2 regions of the Paenibacillus sp. plas6 genome follow, and region 2 is predicted to be linked to the other one. Evidence: a T-box and tRNA genes for the amino acid it is inferred to sense, from the RefSeq annotation. Region 2 holds a T-box; the other holds one or more tRNA genes.
What was found. The T-box of region 2 lies ahead of alaS (alanine--tRNA ligase). A T-box ahead of a tRNA ligase gene usually reads a tRNA of that ligase, here a tRNA-Ala.

Region 1 (7,122 bases), 870 kb from region 2:
ATAGCTGATTAAAGCAAATAAAAAGGCATGCGCTGCAGCATGCCCATTAATGAGTATTTAGCCAAAGAACAAGTCGAGGATATTGGAGCCTGTTGATGACTCACGATTATAAAATTCTGAGTAACCGCATTTTTTACAATATACAACGACAAATTGATTTTTCTGAATATCAAACATTTTCGATAAACCCGTACCTGTCATCGCGACTTCTTTCGTACCAGCATCTCTGCTTCCACATTTAATACACCCATGATTATGATTCATATTGGTTCACCCTCGTATTTTCTAAATAAAAAGCTTTGGTTTTATTTACGGTTTCCGTTTAAATAAGTTTCGCCGAAATGATTTCAGTTTATTTATTCGAATTTGTTAATTGAATCAATTAAACGGGTTAAACCATTTAATAAGCCGGCTTTATCCTCCGCTTTCCAATCACTTAATGCGTCAGACATCATTTGCTTTCTGGTACTTTGAATAATTGAATAAATCTCCTTCCCTTTTTCGCTTAATTCAGATACACGAATACGAGAATCTTCGGCTGATGGGTATGTTTTCACTAGCCCTGCTGCCTCTAATTTATCAATTTGGCGACTGATGCTGGAATAATTTCGTCCCATTTTATCAGCCAAATCCCCAACACTAGTTGCTTTAAGATGACCAATACCGACGAGAACGCGAAAAGCTGCCGGATCCAAATGTACACCAGCGCGCTCGATCATATTCTGATCCCGATCGCTTCGATTTATGATAGAAACTAATTCAATAATCGCTTCAAAAATTTTATGTTCCATGTAGTTATTATATGCGGATTACTGGGCGAGGAGTCAAGGGTGCATTCCATGCAGCTTCAATATCTTTCAAGTTATATTCTGCTGTAGCAATATGAATTAAACCTTTTGCCGCCAAATCAAATACACTTCTTGCAGATGCCAGCATATCAACAAATGATACACTTCTGCCTCCACTGCCTATTAGCTCAAGAGTTGATGCACGAAGTAACGAGGAAGGCAATTGGATGCTCTCTTGGTCTGACGAGGTGCCAATACTGACAAAGCGAGTTGTTCTAACATTAGCGTGGGCAATAGCGGACATAATGACTAGTGCACTGTCTCCCCACAGATAGTCTAAAACTACATCTACCCCTTCTGACACAATAGGCTGCAATGCCTGCTCAAATGCCTTCTTCCCTTCATCATTTGTCATATCAAAAGCAATGGCTTCGTCCGCATCCAGTAGTCGCAGTTTTGCCTCATTGCGTCCAACAGCGATAACTTTTTTCGCTCCTATATGCTTAGCGATTTGCACAGCTAAGCTGCCTGAAGCACCAGTTGCGCCATTGATTAATACCGTTTGACCAGGTTTAAAATGAGCTCTAAAGATTAAAGCTGCCCATGACGACATCCCTGGATTGGCTATTGCGGCCGCTAATCCATCATCAAGTTCATCCGGTAAAGGAATGAGCATATTCTGTTTCACAATGGTTTGTTCCGCTAAACTGCCATATGGAGCAATTGGAAATGCAAAATAAACGCGAGTGCCATCCTGCAAAGTACCGACTCCGTCCATACCAGCTATCATTGGAAATTGAACATCAGATGAATAATGCTTCCCCATCGAACGAAACTTACTTAGCCTGCTTAATGCTGCCGCCTTAACATTTACCACCACTTGACCTTGTTTTGCTTCTGGTGCTGCAAATTCACCCAATACAGGAGTTGCTCCTAAACGATTCACAATCGCTGCCTTCATCGTTATCAAACTCTCCTCTGCAACAAAATATGTGCATAATGCACATAAATACTATAGCATGAATATGTGCATTATGCACATATTTTGCAAAAAAAAATTTTTGTAAAACTTTTAAAATAATATTTTTGTCAAACTAAATGCGACAGCTATTGTTAAGTCTTTCTTCTATCTGAGAAATCAATTTCACTTTGATTTTAGAAAACTTCTTTTAACTTTTCCTTATAATGAATGATATAAACTTCTTCGTATACCTTATCAGACAATTGGGGAAGTGCATCTATAGTTAATTGATTCTCTGTAATTGCTCCAAACAACCTCTATTGTGTTTGGTCTGTTATCTTATAGATTGACAAAAGAAGAAATATCCCGTTTATTCACTTCTCACTTTAATCAACCTGAGGCATTTGCGAAGAAAATCATTCATTTTATAAATAAAAAAACAACCTTTTCAGGTTGCTTGCAAAATGGTGGAGCATAGCGGGTTCGAACCGCTGACCTTTGCACTGCCAGTGCAACGCTCTCCCAGCTGAGCTAATGCCCCATATCTCTTATTTATTTCTAGAAAAATTATAGCAAAACCATTCCTTTTACAAAAGATAGTTTTTAAGTTCATTATTGTAAAGACAAGAACTCCCCTTGTCGCACGATTAAGACAAGGGGAATCTACCTCCATTATCGACTAATGTATAAATCTATGAAAGCTTAGCGACGCTTGCCTTCATTCAGCTTAAATTGACCAATAAGCTGCTGCAAAAATGCGGCAATTGATTCCACATCTTCGGAGGCTTGTTGCACGCGTAAAAAGTCCTGCTGCAATTCTGCAACTTGCTCCTCCGCTTCAGTAGAAAGCTTACGATTGCCAATGCTGACTGCTGTTATATTTTCCATCAGCAACACAACCTCATCGATAATTTTTGCTTTTTGACTTTCTCCTTCATTCGCTTGACGTAGCAAGTTCGTTGCTGCTGCAATAAGCTCCTCGCCTTCTGCGACGACCTCATTCCCTTCCTCCATAAACCGTTGAGCCTCAACTGCACCCTTATAAACTTCCTCAATAATCCCTTGAATTTGCTCAACGGATTCACGAGTACTTTCCGACAGCTTGCGAATTTCCGAAGCAACGACGGCAAAGCCTTTACCATGTTCGCCGACACGCGCTGCCTCAATCGAAGCATTAAGTGCAAGCAAATGCGTCTGCGAAGAAATATTTTCAATAATTTGCAATACTTCCTCTATGCTGCGGGTCGTCTCAACAAAGGAATTAATACTGTCATTGGTGTTGCTTACATGATGTGAAATATGTGACATTTTACCTTTAATTTTTTCAATTTCCTCTTGCGCTACAGCAATTTGTGCTGCTGCATGCTGTTCAAGCTGCTGTAAGGTTAGCTTCATATCTCCGACTACATCTTTCGCAACATCTAAATCCTGCAGCTGCTTGCGAATGCCTACAAGCATTTTTTCAACACGATTACTTACACGCTGAGTAGTTTTCGCTGTTGTTCCTGTTGATTCATACAGCTCATGCTGATTTGAACGCACATCATCAGCCGCTTGCTTAACTTGAATCATAATGCCTTCTTGCGAGTCAATAAAATTATTTAGCCATTTCGCTTGATCCCCAATTTCATCTCTTGCAAAGCTATTCACTTGCAGACGCTGCGTCAAATCCCCTCTCCCCTCTGCATTACGACGGATAAAACGGTTAATTTCCCATAGCTGCTTAGAAATTGGAAAAGTAACTTTTGCTTTTACGAGGAAGACAATAAGTGCAATAAAAGGAATATTGACTGCTGCTGTAATGCTAGACAATAAGAATGGAGAATTAATGCCAAAATATTGTGCTAATCCTGATGCTAAAGCGGAAATTACCATCATTAAACATAACAACGGTACAAGCAGCTTCGTCATACGCCAAACGATCCCGCGATTGCGATAAACTTCCTCAAGATCACCCTCACACATCATCCCCCATAGATCTGGGTTGTGCGGCATTTGAAAAGTTATCCCTTTGCCAATAACGGGAATATGACGATAATCGGAGTAACCAGGAAAAGCGACAAATAAATTGCTACCATTTGCGATCGTATTGGCTACGCCAGGATGCAGCTGACCTGTTGCTGGGTCAGTAAACATAATTTCCAGCTCTGTATGCTTTTCAATTTTTACTGTTCCCCAATCAGTTGGAACACCATCTTTCAAATTATCCCCTAACGTGAACGTGCGGTCTTCAAAGCGGCTACGCGAAAGTGCAGTACCTGGAGAAATATGCACGTTAAGGGCTGGCTTAGCCATAAATATGTAGTTATCACCAGAATCAGGGTAAACATGACCTGATTCGCGTTGAATTAAGTCGCCAACAACATCGTTTGGCACTCGTCCGCAAAGTAATCCAATACGTTTTTCCCGAACTACAATTGGAGCAATAAATAATAAAGTCATCTCATCATGAAAAGATGATGTGCTTGGTCCAATTTCCAGTGTTAATGGATCAGCAAATGGTCCAAATAAGCATTTACGACCGTTATCTGTAGCAGTAGCATATTCTAAACCTTTAGCAATGGCACTATTTTTATCGTATGTTTTGCCATAATGCGCCTGATAGGTTGATGCAATGACTTCAAAGTTGTTATTTAGTACAAATAGCTCTGAGAAATCTATTGCTCTCATACGCATAGCTTCAAACTGCTGCTCCCAACGTTCACGGCTTACTTCATCTGTATCTGATTTTTCTAGCTCATGTTGAATTTGACCTAATGCGCGATCTAAATACCCCCAGTACAGTTCTGCCCATTGGATTAATAGTTCTTTTCTTGTTTGAGCTATCCCTTCGAATATATCACGTACATCGTCATGTGTATGTGAATTTAATCGCCAAGAGATCCAAAGTGGAAAGCCCTTTTTCCATCCTATCCAGTCAAACATAAGCATCCCTCACTCTAAGTATGTAACTATACATTACTTATTATGTAAAAATTATACTCATCTCATATTTTCTTGTCGATAATCGTCGAGCAACAAATGCTATTTTCTTCGCAATAAGATAAAAATTTATTTAAATAACACAAGTAAAGACAATTAAAATTTGTAATCAGAGCACGATAAAATGAATTGCAGAGTCTATTTGACGAGTTTTTTATTTCCGTGATATGGTTTTACTAGAACTAAATAACAAATTTAAATATTAGCTTGCTTAAAAGTTTATTAGGGAGGGAAGGCATGTTAAAAGCAATTATTTTTGATTTAGATGGAACAATTATTGATACAGAAACAGCATGGTATGTCGCACTAAAGGAACTGTATCAACAATATGGAGCAGATCTGTCATTGGAGCTTTATTCAAGCTGTATCGGTACTCACATAAATGCATTTAATCCATATACCTATTTAATTAATGAGCTGAATGTTCAAGTCGACCCTGATGAATTTAAGCAGCAAGTCCGTATGAAGTATGATGAATTAATGAAAGAGGAAACAGTACGGGCTGGAGTAGTGAACTTTTTGCAGCAAGCTCGTCGTGCAGGCTTAAAACTAGCTGTGGCTTCTAGCTCAGATCGTTTATGGGTGGAACGACATTTGCAAGAACTCGGCTTATTAAACTATTTTGATATTATTCGTACAGCAGATGATGTGAGTCAGGTTAAGCCTCATCCAGAATTATATATCCAAGCAGTGCAAGCATTAGGGGTAAAGCCCGAAGAAGCGGTTGCAATTGAGGATTCTCCTAACGGAGCAAAAGCAGCAGTGGCAGCAGGCTTAGCTTGTCTAGTTGTTCCTAACACGATAACAAGCAGCTTAACCTTTGATATGCCGCATCGTCGCATCAACAGCTTAGAGGAATTAGACTTTAATGAGCTGCTTACAAAGCCATTTTTCTACACTTATCCAAAGTAATAAACGTTGTCGGTGAATGAATAGAAGACAAAGGTTGTTTTTACAAATCAGTTAACTTATTTATAAAGTAAGGCCTATGCATTAAAATGCTCTCTTCAGGGAATACAAATCAACAGAGCTTCTTGCCTGCAAGTATTCTGAAAGGAGTCTGTTTATTTGTAATGGAGAGTTCGCAAAAAATAAGCCTCGTTGCTCTTTCGTCAATCCCATTAATTATGACCTTAGGAAATTCCATGCTAATTCCAGTTCTCCCCGCGATGGGTCATCAGTTAAAGGTAAGTTCATTTCAAATTAGCTTGGTCATTACGGTATACTCCATTGTTGCTATCTTTTTAATCCCTGTAGCAGGTTTCCTTTCTGATCGTTTTGGTCGTATTAAAATTATCCTCCCTTCCCTTGCACTTACTGGAATCGGAGGATTAGTCGCTGCAATTGCTGCAACTTGGTTTGATCATGCTTATTCTTGGATTTTAATTGGCAGATTTATTCAAGGAGTTGGTGCAGCAGGTGCAGCACCGATTGTTTTGCCGCTCATTGGCGACATGTTTAAGCAGGAGCGTGATGTTAGCCAAGGACTAGGATTTATTGAAACCGCAAATACGTTTGGCAAAGTGTTAAGCCCCCTATTAGGTTCACTGTTAGCAATGTTCGTATGGTTTCTGCCATTTTGGGCAATTCCCGTTTTATGTTTAGTCTCTATTTTAATGGTTGCCTTTATGGTGAAAGTGCCAAAAGATAAAGACACAACAACTCCTTCCATGCTAGTTCGCACTTATGTTCATGAAATTAAACAGTTGTTTGCCGATAAAGGTCGCTGGTTATATGCAACATTTGCAATAGGCGGGATAGGTATGTTTATTGTATTTGGAACATTGTTTTATTTATCTAGCATCGCAGAGGATAAGTATGGAATTGAAGGAATATGGAAAGGGATCGTCCTAGCAATTCCTACTACGGCTTTATGTATTGCATCCTTTATCACAGGAAAACTAATAAGTAATAAGCAAAAACGAATGAAATGGTTTAACTTCTGCGGTGTAATAATTATAACTGCGATGTTGCTTGTAATGGTTTGGCTTGGCGAAAAATCGTTGGTAATGGATATTGTATATATTGCGATTGGCTCTCTAGGTATCGGTGTGTCGCTGCCTTGTCTTGATGCACTAATTGTTGAAGGGATTGAAAAAGAAGTGCGAGGTACGGTTACTTCATTTTACAGTAGTGTTCGGTTTATTGGAGTAGCGGCTGGACCGCCTATAGCCTCTATAATGTTAACTCCTACAGCCGATCCGTTTTTTTATTTATGTGCAGGACTAGCTGGAATTGCGATACTGCTAGCATTGTTTGGCATTAAGCCAAAATCGAAACAGCAAGTAAATTAATATCTCTCTTGATTTTAAAAAAAGACTGATGCATTGTTGATACCTTCACAACAACTGCATCAGTCTCTTTCATTTACGAATTTTTATTTTAGCTCAT
Region 2 (7,122 bases):
GCGCGTGACACAATTGCTCGTCATTTAGGCTGCAAGTCTAATGAGCTTATTTTTACTTCAGGCGGAACCGAAAGTGATAATCTTGCAATTATCGGCGCTGCACGTGCTCAAGCTGCAAAAGGCCGCAAAGGGCTAGTAACTTCAGCAATTGAACATCATGCTGTGCTGCATACAATGAATTGGCTTGCAAAGCATGAAGGATTTACGTTGCATGTTATCGGTGTGGATGCTAACGGCATGATTAACCTGGATGAGCTAGCGCAAGTACTAGATGACAGTATTGGGCTCATTAGCATTATGCATGGTAACAATGAAGTCGGTACGATTCAGCCAATTGAGCAAATTGGAGAGCTCGCTAAACAATGCGGGGCACTGCTGCATGTTGATGCAGTGCAAACACTTGGTCATATTGATTATGACTTGCAATCGTTACCAGTGCAGTTAATGAGCTTTTCATCACATAAAATTAATGGCCCGCAAGGCATTGGTGCGCTTTATGTTGCAAATGGTACACTGCTAGAGTCTATTTTGCATGGTGGTTCCCAAGAAAGAAAACGTCGTGCAGGTACGGAAAATATCGCAGGAATCGTTGGCTTTGCGAAAGCTCTTGACATTTGTGTGAACGAACGAAAGTTTTGGCAACCTTTTTTGCATGAATTACGTAATAAATGGGTAGAGCTGTTACAGCAGGATCTAGATCGTAGCAACATCGTAGTCAACGGACACCCAATCCATACGTTACCGCATATCGTCAATATTAGCTTCATTGGTGTAGACACAGAGAGCATGCTAATGAACTTGGACATTGAGGGAATTGCCGCATCAAGCGGTTCAGCATGTACCTCAGGGTCCTTGGAGCGCTCACATGTATTAAAGGCAATGGGGCTGGACGGAGAAAGGTTGAATAGTGCGATTCGTTTTAGCTTTGGCATGGGAAATAGTCTTGAGCAACTGGAAGAGGCAGCGCCAATTGTAACTAATATTGTAAAACGATTATCCCCTTCGACTTCTCAATAGCATAGCAGATACTCCTATTGAATCGAGTAAGCCCCTTTTTGGACAAGCTATATGCAAGCAATTGATATGGATAGTTTATATTCGTGTCATAACAGCAAGTTGCAAGGGGGATTTACATTGATTTCACTACAGCGACTAATTGGTTTGCCTGTAATTGTTATGGATACGGGCAAGCAGGTTGGTATCGTATTGGATGCGTGGTTCGATGAGCATTGGCAGTTGCAAGGTCTAGTACTTGAATATACAAAATGGTTTGCTACAAAGGTTCGAACTGTGCCGTGGAGCTGTGTGCTATCATGTGGTGAAGATGCGATACTTATTAAAGATGAATCGCAGCTTCAGACAAGTAGACGAGAGCTTCTGCAACGAGGATTCAGTACTGGTGTCATTCATTTAAAGGACATGCCCATCGTTACGGTAACTGGTTCTCAGCTAGGTCGTGTATCGGATGTATATTTTCATCCATTTCAGGATACACAGATAATAGGCTATGAGCTAACAGATGGTTTTATTTCGGATCTTATGGAAGGTCGAAAATGGCTAAAAGCACCGAAGGATATGTCAAATATATTACTTGGTCAAGATGTCATTATCGTTCCTGCTGTTAGTGAATCAGAATTGGAGCCAGTCGCAGCTTCCAATTTTATAGGGTAGGGAGAAATGTATATGAGATGTCCGAATTGCAACTCGAAGGATATAGGTAAAATCGGAACACACCAATTTTATTGCTGGAGCTGCTATATTGAGCTAACTGTTAATGGCGATAAAATGTCAGTTTATCAAGTTGAGGAAGATGGCACATTAAGCTCACTTGATGATTTGTTCTTTGAAGAACAGCAGGCTTCAACAGATATGCAGTTAAATAATTAATTTGGCGAGAATATAGAAAAAAATCTAACACTAATCGCATTAATGTATATGACAAGTGTGTTAAGAGAGGCTGGGACATAACTAGTCTCTAAAGCAAGAAAAAGGTGAAATCCGCAAGTGGATTTCACCTTTTTCCTATTTTAAGTTCTATTTTCTCTGTACTCGTCTACGTTCGTAACACATATTTTCTTAAATTTACTGCCATTAAGGCTAGTCCTATCTCATGTTCTACTTTTCGTTTTCCACGAACTGAAAAACGAGTGAAACCTAAATTAGCCTTCAAGAATCCAAAAACTGGCTCTACGTCGATTTTACGTTGACGGTAGAGTTCACCTGTTTTTTCTTCTGAAAGCTGTTCTTGTACATATATTTTTTGTTGTTCCCAACGATCGTTTATTAACAGTTGTCGATTTCGTCCTTCTCCTGCCTTTGTGCAGCTTGTTCGGAAGGAACAGCCTGTACAATCCGAACATGAATAGATCTTAAACTGACGTTGGAACCCGCCTTTATCTTTACGAGTAGCATAGCGTTGAAAGGTGAGATATTGATCATTAGGGCAGGTATATCGATCTTCCTCCGTATCGTACTGCCAGTTTCTCGGTTGAAAGGGATCGTTCTTTACCTTCTTCTTTTGTTCGCGCTCATACATCGTATACTTCATCAATGGAACACGCTTGCGATTGGTGATGACATCCTCATAGTTTTGTTCACTTCCATAGCCTGCGTCCGCCACGATGTAGGTAGGTAAGTCGAAGTATTGGTTTTCAATTTCATTAAGAAAAGGAATGAGCGTCTTCGTGTCTGTTGGATTAGGATAGATCCCATACGCCAGTGTATATTGTCCTTCTGTCGCAATTTGTACGTTGTATCCAGGCTTTAACTGACCATTCTTCATATAGTCATCTTTCATCCGCATAAACGTCGCATCCGGATCGGTTTTCGAATAGCTGTTTCGATCTCCAAACTGTTGTTGATGCTGCTTGTATTTTTTCTTTCGTTCAATCCATTCACGGACTTGCTTGAGCATTTGTTTTGGCACTTTACGCTTGCTTCGTAATTGCTTTCGTTCGCTCGTATTTTCGGATGCTTCCATCTTTTCTGTATAGCTTTCAACCACGTGTTCGAGGTGTTCTGCGATCTCCAACAAGTTTTCCGTAGAGAGTTCCTGCTCATGTTCGAGCTCTGGAATAATCTTTTGTTCCAATAACTCGTTGTACAATTGATTCGACTTCTCGATTAGACGAGTATGATGCTTGTCCACGGCTTTTTTCCATACAAACGTAAACTTGTTGGCATTCGCTTCAATCTTTGTACCATCAATGAAAATCGCTTCTTGGTGAATGATCTTTTCTTCTACTAACTTCGAGCGAAATTGAACAAAGCACTGGCGGATTAATTCCTTCATCTCAGGATGAACACGGAAACGATTGATTGTGCGGTAGCAAGGTTCGTAGCCTTGTGCCAACCACATCATCCGAATACTGTCTTTCGTTAGAGCTTCAATTTTACGACCAGAAAAGGCAGATTGGGTGTAGCCACATAGAATGATCTTGAGCATCATGCGAGGATGATAGGATGGACAACCGTCACGACGAACAAACGAACGAAACGCTTCATCTGGAATACTTTCGACCAAATGATGAATGGCAAATGCGATATCATGTTTATCTAATTTAACTTCTAAATTTAGAGGCAAAACTAATTGATTCATGTTATAATCTTTAAACATAAGGAACACCTTTCTTTTGAAATTTTTGGGGTGAGATACTTAAATTTTAACAGAAAGTGTTCCTTTTGTATGTAAAAAATGAACTCCTGGCATTCTACTTTGTAGAGCACCAGGAGTTTTCTTTCATTTAGCTGGGTTTTGTCCCAGGCTCTTTTTATGTCCTATTTTCTGTGCTTAACGAGAATACTTGTACATATAATGGCACAGAATAGGTAGGAAGTGTCTTAAAAATGGGTGGTGAGGAACGTGGACAAATTTACAAAGAGTCGTTTTTTTGTAGCTTTAATTTATACAATTTTGCTCTTATTTATCGTATATTTAATTCTTTTGCTAAAGCCTATCCTTTTATCTATTTTTGCTTTTTGCAAGGCAGTGTTAGGCCCTTTTATTGTCGCAATGATAATTTCTTATATCCTTAACCCGATTGTCAGTATGTTGCATGATCGGAAAGTGCCGCGAACGATGGCAGTGCTGCTTATTTATGCAGTGTTTTGCACCATGATAACGGTGCTGCTTGTTAATGTCATTCCGATGTTTATTGATCAAATGCAGGAGCTAAATAAACATTTGCCTGAGCTTTCCATGCGCGCGCAAAGTCTTGTCGTTGATATTAACAATAGCTCGCTGCCAGAAAGTTTCCGAGAAGGGGTAAATAAGTCACTTGTCCTATTAGAGAGAAAAATATCCGAAACATTGATAACGTTTGTTAACAATATTGGCGACATGGTGAATGCGCTCTTTGTTGCATTTGTTGTACCGTTTCTCGCATTTTATATATTAAAAGATTTCGACGTGTTTGAGCGAGCAATAATCAAATATGTTCCCAAGTCACATCGCAAAAATACGATTCGACTGCTTAAGGATGTCGATGCTGCGCTAGGAAGCTATATCCGCGGGCAATTGCTTGTCTGCTTCATAATTGGAACGTTTGCTTATATTGGCTATTTACTGGTTGGCATGCCATACGCACTGCTGCTTGCGAGTATCGTAGCAATTACCAATGTCATTCCTTATATCGGTCCATTTATCGGGGCAGCACCAGCCCTATTGATGGCTTCCACTATTTCTGTAAAAATGATGCTGCTGGTTGTCATCGTCAACACGGTATGTCAAATATTAGAGAGCAATATTATTTCCCCTCAAGTTGTAGGGCGAACGCTTCATCTTCATCCGCTAGTCATAATTTTTGCTGTGCTGGTAGGCGGTCAATTAGCTGGTGTTATGGGTATGATATTAGCAGTGCCAATCTTTGCGTCAGGCAAAGTAATCATTCAGCATATGTTTGCCTATTATGTGCGGAGAAAAATAATTTAACAAACATCATTTGACAGAGGTACTAGCACTAGCTATAATTTGAAAAGACATATTGTATAATCGAATTATCCATAATGTAAAAACGTTGATGAAAACCAGTACGTTATAGCCCATTAGCCAGAGAGAGTGCTTCATTTCTTGTAGTGAAATGGTTGAAAGAGCACTTCTAATGAAGAATAACGGAAGCTATTTTCAGAGTATGAGTCAAACTCATCGGCTGAACCCGTTATCGTTCATGAAGGCGATTGTTCTAAGCTTAGATCTTAGGATAATAACCAGGGTGGTACCGCGAACAAACTTCGTCCCTGTATGTTGCAGGGGCGTTTTTTATTTATACAATCAAGGAGGAAATAATTAATGAAAGCAAGTGAAATTCGTGAAAAATGGTTAAAGTTCTTTGAAAGCAAGGGACATAAAATTGAACCAAGCGCATCGCTTGTACCTAATAACGACCCATCCCTTTTATGGATCAATGCTGGTATGGCACCATTAAAGCCTTACTTTGACGGCCGAGTAAAACCAGAAAATCCAAGAATTGCAAACTCACAAAAGTGTATTCGTACTAATGATATTGAAAACGTAGGGAAAACTCGTCGTCACCATACGTTTTTTGAGATGCTTGGTAACTTCTCAATCGGTGACTATTTCAAAGAAGAAGCAATTACTTGGGCTTGGGAGTTTCTAACGGACAAGCAATGGATCGGCTTTGATCCTGAACGTTTATCCGTTACGATTTATCCTGAGGATGAAGAAGCATTCAAACTATGGAACGAGAAAATCGGCTTACCAGCTGAACGAATTTATAAGTTAGAAGATAACTTCTGGGATATTGGCGAAGGCCCATGCGGACCATGTACAGAAATTTTCTACGACCGCGGTGAAAAGTATGGCGATCTAAATGATCCTGAGTGCTGGCCAGGTGGGGAAAATGAGCGTTTCCTAGAGGTTTGGAACTTAGTATTCTCACAATTTAATCATAACAAGGATGGCAGCTATACGCCGCTTCCTAACAAAAACATTGATACAGGTGCAGGTCTTGAGCGCTTTGCATCGATTTTACAAGACGTTGATTCTAACTTTGATACAGACCTATTTATGCCAATTATCAAAGAAACTTGCAAAATTGCAGGGGTAACTTATAAAACAAATAATGATCACGATGTTGCATTAAAAGTTATTGCTGACCATATTCGTACTGTATCGTTTGCAGTAGGTGATGGTGTAATGCCGTCTAATGAAGGCCGCGGTTATATTATTCGTCGTTTGCTTCGTCGTGCAGTTCGTTACGGAAAAACACTTGGCATCAACAAGCCATTCCTATACCAATTGACAAAAACTGTTGGCGATATTATGGGCGTATACTATCCAACTGTTGTGGAAAAACGCGAATTTATCGAGAAAGTTATTCGCACTGAGGAAGAAAGATTCCACGAAACACTATCTGATGGTCTAGTGCTGCTATCAAATTTGGTTGAACAAGCAAAAGCTGACAATATTTCAGTTATTAATGGTGATGATGCATTTAAGTTATACGATACGTATGGCTTCCCATTTGACTTAACTGAAGATTTTGCAGCTGAACATGGCATGACTGTTGATCGCGAGGGCTTTGATGCTGCGATGGAAGCGCAACGTGAACGTGCTCGCGCAGCTCGTCAAGATACAGGCTCAATGAAAGTTCAAGGCGGTCCATTGTCTGATTTGACAGTAAAGAGCCAATTTGTTGGTTATACTGAACTAGAGACCGAAGCTACAATTACAGCGATTGTGTTTGATGACAGATTAGTTGATGAGGTGCCTGCAGGCAACGATATTTTACTTCTGCTTGATACAACGCCATTCTATGCAGAAAGCGGCGGTCAAATTGGCGATCGCGGTTTAATTAAAGGCGAAGGCTTTGTTATTGAAGTAAATACTGTTACTAAAGCTCCACATGGTCAAAATCTGCATCATGCTTCCGTAATTGAAGGCGTTGCTAAAGTAAATAGTGCTGTTACTGCAACAGTGGATAAGAGCGTTCGCGAGGATATTGAGAAAAACCATACAGCGACTCACTTGTTGCATAAAGCATTGAAGGAAGTGCTTGGTGAGCATGTTAACCAAGCAGGTTCTCTAGTTGAAGGTGAACGTCTGCGCTTCGACTTCTCACACCTAGGTTCAATTTCAGCTGAGGAATTGGCAGATATTGAGCG

Region 1: it encodes a tRNA-Ala, which carries the amino acid that the T-box ahead of alaS (alanine--tRNA ligase) is inferred to sense. The anticodon was not compared.

What each region holds. Positions count from the first base shown of each region.
Region 1 is NZ_CM170151.1:2,910,057-2,917,178, reverse strand. Features, by position in the region: gene AC2TDL_RS13035 (zinc ribbon domain-containing protein) at 58-264, opposite strand; gene AC2TDL_RS13030 (MarR family winged helix-turn-helix transcriptional regulator) at 357-791, opposite strand; gene AC2TDL_RS13025 (quinone oxidoreductase family protein) at 799-1,749, opposite strand; tRNA gene AC2TDL_RS13020 (tRNA-Ala) at 2,215-2,290, opposite strand; gene AC2TDL_RS13015 (methyl-accepting chemotaxis protein) at 2,452-4,674, opposite strand; gene AC2TDL_RS13010 (HAD family hydrolase) at 4,969-5,643, shown strand; gene AC2TDL_RS13005 (MFS transporter) at 5,805-7,025, shown strand; gene AC2TDL_RS13000 (ABC transporter substrate-binding protein) at 7,109-7,122, opposite strand, start outside.
Region 2 is NZ_CM170151.1:3,784,647-3,791,768, forward strand. Features, by position in the region: gene AC2TDL_RS16650 (cysteine desulfurase family protein) at 1-1,017, shown strand, start outside; gene AC2TDL_RS16655 (PRC-barrel domain-containing protein) at 1,135-1,671, shown strand; gene AC2TDL_RS16660 (hypothetical protein) at 1,684-1,887, shown strand; gene AC2TDL_RS16665 (IS1182 family transposase) at 2,054-3,616, opposite strand; gene AC2TDL_RS16670 (AI-2E family transporter) at 3,863-4,930, shown strand; T-box leader at 5,007-5,240, shown strand; gene alaS (alanine--tRNA ligase) at 5,288-7,122, shown strand, end outside.